Modestobacter italicus: one gene and its partner. The protein of the gene in region 1 interacts with the protein of each later gene in a pairwise test. Links are inferred from orthologs where the notes say so. Each region holds a gene or a part of one and is shown on either strand. Other genes may lie near its edges.

Region 1 (3,309 bases):
CGCAGATCTCGGCCGCGCGGGCCCGCTGGCTGGCCTGCGACGGCAGCATCTCCCGCATCGTGATGGGCCCCGATGGGGTCCCGCTGGACCTGGGACGGGACCACCGGGTGGTCACCCCCGGGCTCCGCAAGGCCGTGGAGCAGCGGGACGGGCACTGTGTGTTCGCCGGCTGTGACGCCCCGACGCACTGGTGCGACGTCCATCATCTGATCCACTGGATCAACGGTGGGGAGACCAACCTGGCGAACTCCGGGCTGCTGTGCGAACGGCACCACACCAAGGTCCACCATGGCTTCCGGATCGAACGAGATCCCGGCGGCCGATGGCACACCTGGCGGCCCGATGGCACCGAGATCCTCATCGGACCACCGCTCCAGGTGGAACCGGCTGCCAGCGGTGGTGCGTCGAGCACGCCGGCGACGTACTGGACGTCTGCCTGCAGCCGACCGCCGCGACCCGGTCGGGTGAGCCGGGACCGACGGCCGGTTTCTCGTCCGACCCTCCGGATACCGTCAGCGACGTGAGCACCGAGGCAGAGGTGGAGCAGGAGGCCGTCGACGGCGTCGACCAGCCGTCGGTGGGAGCTGCGGTCGACCGGGAGGACCTGACCCAGGTCCCCGACGACGCGCGCACCCGGCACCGTGACCTGTCCGAGGAGCTCGACGGCTACGCGTTCGCCTACTACGTGCAGGACGCCCCGCTGGTCAGCGACGGTCAGTACGACGAGCTGATGGGCGAGCTCAAGGCGCTCGAGGCCGCCCACCCCGCGCTGGTCACCCCCGAGTCGCCGAGCCAGAAGGTCAACGGCGGCTTCGGCGCCACCTTCGCCCCGGTCACCCACCCGGAGCGGATGCAGAGCCTGGACAACGTCTTCTCCTCCGACGAGCTGTCGGCCTGGGCCGACCGCGCGGTCCGTGACGCCGGGGCCGGCACCAGCTGGCTCTGCGAGCTCAAGGTCGACGGCCTGGCCATCGACCTGGTCTACGAGCGCGGTCGGCTCACCGGCGCCGCCACCCGCGGCGACGGGACGACGGGGGAGGACGTCACCGCCAACGTCCGCACCATGGCCTCGGTCCCGCAGCAGCTGAGCGGTGACGACGTCCCCGACTTCCTCGAGGTGCGCGGCGAGGTCTACTTCCCGGTCGCCGCCTTCGCCGAGGTCAACGCCGGCCTGGTCGAGGCCGGCAAGGCCCCGTTCGCCAACCCGCGCAACGCCGCCGCCGGGTCGCTGCGGCAGAAGGACGCGCGCGAGACCGCCAAGCGCCCGCTGACGATGGTGGTCCACGGCATCGGCGCCCGGCGCGGCTTCGAGCCGGCCACCCAGTCCGCCGCCTACGAGCAGCTGCGGTCCTGGGGCCTGCCCACCAGCTCCCGCTACGAGGTGGTCGACGACCTCGAGGGCGTGTGGGCCTACATCGAGCGCTACCGCGAGCAGCGGCACTCGGTCGAGCACGAGATCGACGGCGTCGTGGTCAAGATCGACCAGGTCTCCCTGCAGCGCCGGCTCGGGTCCACCAGCCGCGCCCCCCGCTGGGCCATCGCCTTCAAGTACCCGCCGGAGGAGGCGACGACCAAGCTGCACGACATCCGCGTCAACGTCGGCCGCACCGGTCGGGTCACCCCGTTCGCCTACATGGAGCCGGTCAAGGTCGCCGGCTCCACCGTCCAGCTCGCCACGCTGCACAACGCCAGCGAGGTCAAGCGCAAGGGCGTGCTGATCGGCGACACCGTCGTCATCCGCAAGGCCGGCGACGTCATCCCCGAGGTCCTCGGTCCGGTCGTCGCCGCCCGCGACGGCTCCGAGCGGGAGTTCGTCTTCCCCACGCACTGCCCCGAGTGCGGCACCGAGCTCCGCCCCGAGAAGGAGGGCGACGCCGACATCCGCTGCCCGAACGCCCGGTCCTGCCCCGCCCAGCTCCGGGAGCGGGTGTTCCACGTCGCCGGCCGGGGCGCCTTCGACATCGAGGTGCTCGGCTACGAGGCGGCCATCGCACTGCTGGAGAGCCACCTGCTCACCGACGAGGGCGACGTCTTCTTCCTCGACGAGGACGCCCTGCGCCGCACCGACTTCTTCACCAAGAAGGACGGCACCCTGTCGGCCAACGGGCAGAAGCTGCTCGCCAACCTGCAGACCCGCAAGGACGTCCCGCTCTGGCGCGTGCTGGTCGCGCTGTCCATCCGGCACGTCGGCCCCACCGCCGCGCAGGCGCTGGCCCGGGAGTTCCGCTCGATGGACCGGCTGCAGGAGGCGGGCGAGGAGGAGCTCGCCGCGGCCGAGGGCGTCGGTCCGACCATCGCCACCGCGGTCCGGGACTGGTTCGCCGTCGACTGGCACCGCGACGTGGTCGAGAAGTGGCGCCAGGCCGGCGTCCGGATGGCCGACGAGGGCGAGGAGGCGGGCCCGGGCCCGCTGACCGGGATCACCGTCGTCGTCACCGGGTCGCTCCGCGACCACAGCCGCGACTCCGCGATCGCCGCCATCCAGGAGCGCGGCGGCAAGGTGACCGGCTCGGTCTCCAAGAAGACCGGCTTCGTCGTCGTCGGTGCTGACCCCGGCAGCAAGTACGACAAGGCCGTGCAGGTCAAGGCGCCGATCCTGGACGACGACGGCTTCGCGGTGCTGCTGGAGCAGGGCCCGGAGGCCGCCCGCGAGGTGGCCACCATCGGCGACGGGTCAGCCGAAGGCTGATCGGCCCCGCTGCAGGGTCCCGCCGCGAGCGTGCGAGTGGCGGGGGGCAGCGGGGTCCTTCGACTACGCGGGGGGCAGCCGGGCGACGGTGGCCGCGAGCCCGGTGAGGTGCGCCAGCCGGAGCAGCTCGGAGCGGCGGAACGCCGGCCCGCCGGAACGTCCGAGCAGCACCGCCGCGCCGTCGGGGTCCAACGGCGCGGCCATCATCTCCACGGCCATCTCCTGCCACCGCTCGGGCACCCAGTCCGCGTCGCTGGGCAGCAGCATCGGCGTCCGCAGCGGCAGCCACGGCAGCTCGAGGCCCTCCAGCGCGGGCGCGGCGTCGGAGGCGGCCAGCAGGGTGACGTCGGTGCCGCTGCCGGCCAGCACCACCGCCCAGCCGCTGCGGAACACCCGGGGGAGCTCGGCGGCGAGCACCTTCGCGGTGCCGACCCCGGCGGGCGCGAGCGCCTCCAGCAGGTCCAGCTCGCGGTGGGTGTCCAGCGGGCCGGCGAACGGGCGGAGCGACTCGACCTGCACCCCGGGCACGGCGGTCGCCGCGGTGATCAGGCTGTCGGCCACCCGGTCGGCCGGGAGCTCCACCACGACGTCGTCCACGGCCACGCCGTTTCCCCGTTCCA
Region 2 (3,725 bases), 930 kb from region 1 along the record:
TTCCTCAAGCGGCTGCGGTCCACCGCGGTCGGCGACCCGGCCATCCTGATCGGCTCGGTCTTCCCCGTCGTCGTCATCTCGGTGCTCCAGGTGGCGGTGATCCTCGGGGTGTTCGCCGTGGTCAGCGGGCGCCCGGCCGATGTCGCCCTCCTGGTGACGGCGGTCCTCGCCGCGTTCGTCATGCTGCTCGCCCTGGGGGTGGCCACTGCCGGCGTGACCGGGTCACCGGAGCAGGCGCAGGTCACCACCCTGCCGATCAGCCTCGGCACCATCGCCGTGGCCTGGGCCTTCGCTCGTGCACGTGCTGCCTCGCTGTCGGCGCAGCACGTGCCGGTGTCCTCCCACACGGTAGGCTGCGCACGTGACCGGCGTTCTCCTGCTTCCCCCGCCGTGCTGACCTGACAACTCAGACCAGCACGGCGACCCCTCCTGAGTGAGGGGTTTTTTTCTGCCCGCCGCACCGGACACCAGCACCTGGGAGCACCCGACCATGAGCCAGACGGCCAGCCCGAGCACCGACCCGTCGACCGGCGGGGTGCCGCCGCACCGGTACACCCCGGCGCTGGCGCAGCAGATCGAGCTCGCGTGGCAGGACCGCTGGGACGCCGAGGGGACCTTCCACACGCCCAACCCGGTCGGCCCGCTGAGCGAGGGCTTCGACCGGGTGGCCGACCGGCCCAAGGCCTTCGTGATGGACATGTTCCCCTACCCCTCCGGGGACGGGCTGCACGTCGGGCACCCGCTGGGCTACCTGGGCACCGACGTGACCAGCCGGTTCCTGCGGATGGACGGGCGCAACGTGCTGCACCCGATGGGCTACGACGCCTTCGGGCTGCCCGCCGAGCAGTACGCCGTGCAGACCGGTCAGCACCCGCGGGTCACCACCGAGGCCAACATCGCCGCGATCAGCCGCCAGCTGCGCCGGCTGGGCGTCGACCACGACACCCGCCGCACCTTCGCCACGATCGACCCGGGCTACTACAAGTGGACCCAGTGGATCTTCCGGCAGGTCTTCGAGGCCTGGTTCGACGAGGCCGCCGGCAAGGCGCGCCCGATCGCGGAGCTGGTCGCCGAGCTGGACGCCGGCACCCGGGAGCCCGCGCCGGGCACCCTGCCCGAGGGCCGCAGCTGGGCCGACCTCGACGCGGTCGAGCGGCGGCGGGTCGTCGACGCGCACCGGCTGGCGTACCTGAACCAGGCGCCGGTCAACTGGGCGCCGGGCCTGGGCACGGTGCTGTCCAACGAGGAGGTCACCGCCGACGGGCGGTCCGAGCGCGGCAACTTCCCGGTGTTCCGGCGCCCGCTGACCCAGTGGAAGATGCGGATCACCGCCTACGCCGAGCGGCTGCTGACCGACCTGGACCGGCTGGACTGGCCGGACTCGCTGAAGCAGATGCAGCGCAACTGGATCGGCCGCTCGACCGGTGCCCGCATCCGGTTCGGGGTCGGCGGTGAGCAGGTCGAGGTGTTCACCACCCGCCCGGACACCCTGTTCGGCGCCACCTACCTGGTGCTGGCCCCGGAGCACCCGCTGGTCGAGACGCTGACCGCTGCGCAGTGGCCGGCCGACGCCGACCCGCGCTGGACCGCCGGCGCGGCCACCCCGGCCGAGGCGGTGGCCGCCTACCAGCTGCAGGCCTCCCGCCGGTCGGAGCTGGAGCGGCAGACCGAGGGCCGGGACAAGACCGGCGTCTGGCTGGGCGTCTCCGCGGTCAACCCGCTGACCGGCCGGGACCTGCCGGTGTTCATCGCCGACTACGTGCTGACCGGCTACGGCACCGGCGCGATCATGGCGGTGCCCGGCGAGGACACCCGGGACTGGGAGTTCGCGCAGGTCTTCGGGCTGCCCGTCGTCCGCACCGTGCAGCCGCCGGCCGACTTCGACGGCGGGGCCTGGACCGGCGGCGGACCGATGATCAACAGCTCGAACGAGCAGCTGTCGCTGGACGGGCTGGACAAGGCCGCCGCGATCGCCACCGTCACCGAGTGGCTGGTGGCGCACGGCCACGGCGAGGCGACGACAACCTACAAGCTGCGCGACTGGCTGTTCAGCCGGCAGCGCTACTGGGGTGAGCCGTTCCCGATCGTGTACGCCGTCGACGGGCCGGACGCCGACCTGCCGGTCGCCGTCCCGGAGTCGCTGCTGCCGGTGCTGCTGCCCGACGTCGACGACTACTCCCCGAAGACGTTCGCCGACGACGACGCGGACTCCAAGCCCGAGCCGCCGCTGTCGCGCGCCACCGACTGGACGACGGTCACCCTGGACCTGGGGGACGGCCCGCGGACCTACCGCCGGGAGACCAACACGATGCCCAACTGGGCCGGGTCGTGCTGGTACTACCTGCGCTACGCGGACCCGACCAACGACCAGGTGCTGGTCGACCCGGAGCTGGAGCGGTACTGGCTGGGGCCCCAGGAGCCCGGTGACGTCGGGGGCGTGGACCTGTACGTCGGTGGTGTGGAGCACGCGGTGCTGCACCTGCTGTACGCCCGGTTCTGGCACAAGATCCTGTTCGACCTGGGGCACGTCTCCAGCGAGGAGCCGTTCCGCCGGCTGGTCAACCAGGGCTACATCTCGGCGTTCGCCTACACCGACGCCCGGGGCTTCTACGTGCCGGCCGCCGAGGTGGTCGAGTCCGACGGGCAGTTCCTGTACCAGGGGCAGCCGGTCGACCGTGAGTACGGGAAGATCGGCAAGAGCCTGAAGAACGTGATCACGCCGGACGAGATGGTCGACGCCTTCGGGGCCGACACCTTCCGGGTCTACGAGATGTCGACCGGTCCGCTGGACCAGTCGCGCCCGTGGGAGACCAAGGCGGTCGTCGGGTCGCAGCGGCTGCTGCAGCGGATCTGGCGGGTGGTGGTCGACGAGGAGACCGGCGCGGTGCGGGCCGGGGACGTCGAGCCCGACGCCGACACCTCGCGGGCGCTCAACCGGGCCGTCGAGGCGGTCCGGGACGGCATGACGACGCTGCGGTTCAACATCGCCATCGCCCGGATCACCGAGCTGACCAACCACCTGACCTCGGCCTACCAGCCGGGTGCCGCAGTGCCCCGGCCGGTTGCGGAGACGCTGGTGCTGCTGGTGGCGCCGCTGGCCCCGCACCTGGCCGAGGAGCTGTGGGCCCGGCTCGGGCACCCGGACTCGGTGGCCTGGGCGTCGTTCCCGGTGGCCGACCCGCAGTGGCTGGTGGACGACACGGTCGAGGTCGCGGTGCAGGTCAACGGCAAGGTGCGGGCGCAGGTGAAGGTGCCCGCCGACGCGGACGCCGCCGTGCTGGAGGCCGCAGCGCGGGCCGACGAGCGGATCGCCGGCCACCTGGACGGCGCCACCGTCCGCCGCGTGGTCGCGGTGCCGGGCCGGCTGGTCAACTTCGTCCTCGGCTGAGGAAGTCGAAGGACCCCCTTCTCCCCACCCTTCGCACGCTCAGGGCGGGCCCCTGAAGGGGGCCGGGCCGTCCCCGCTCAGGCGGGGACGGCCTGCGCTGCGGTCAGGACCTCGCGCATGGCGGCCTCGACGGCGTCGATGACCTCGGCGACCGGGACGTCGCGGCCGATCTCGGCGGTCAGCGAGGTGGCGCCGGCGTCGGGGATGCCGCACGGGACCATGTTGGAGAAGGCCGCCATGTCGGGGTCGCAGTTGAGGGCGAAGCCGTGCATGGTCACCCCGCGGGCCACCCGGACACCGATGGCGGCCACCTTGCGGTCCGGCCCCCGCTCGTCGG

The links.
Region 2: the proteins of ligA (region 1) and leuS interact in binary tests that used the Escherichia coli proteins (3 or more experiments, as listed by UniProt). The link is inferred for Modestobacter italicus from one-to-one orthologs.

What each region holds. Positions count from the first base shown.
Region 1 is NC_017955.1:4,478,068-4,481,376, reverse strand. What follows is about bases 106-3,104. They hold ligA (NAD-dependent DNA ligase LigA), read left to right. Parts: upstream 106-520; coding sequence 521-2,689; downstream 2,690-3,104. Other genes in these bases: MODMU_RS21220 (ACT domain-containing protein), read right to left, coding at 2,753-3,104; MODMU_RS21230 (HNH endonuclease signature motif containing protein), read left to right, coding at 106-524. In the rest of the region: more of MODMU_RS21230, read left to right, coding at 1-105; more of MODMU_RS21220, read right to left, coding at 3,105-3,309. UniProt on the Escherichia coli protein: DNA ligase that catalyzes the formation of phosphodiester linkages between 5'-phosphoryl and 3'-hydroxyl groups in double-stranded DNA using NAD as a coenzyme and as the energy source for the reaction.
Region 2 is NC_017955.1:3,548,060-3,551,784, reverse strand. The notes cover bases 174-3,588. They hold leuS (leucine--tRNA ligase), read left to right. Parts: upstream 174-490; coding sequence 491-3,388; downstream 3,389-3,588. Other genes in these bases: lipB (lipoyl(octanoyl) transferase LipB), read right to left, coding at 3,466-3,588; MODMU_RS16995 (ABC transporter permease), read left to right, coding at 174-402. Outside these bases: more of MODMU_RS16995, read left to right, coding at 1-173; more of lipB, read right to left, coding at 3,589-3,725.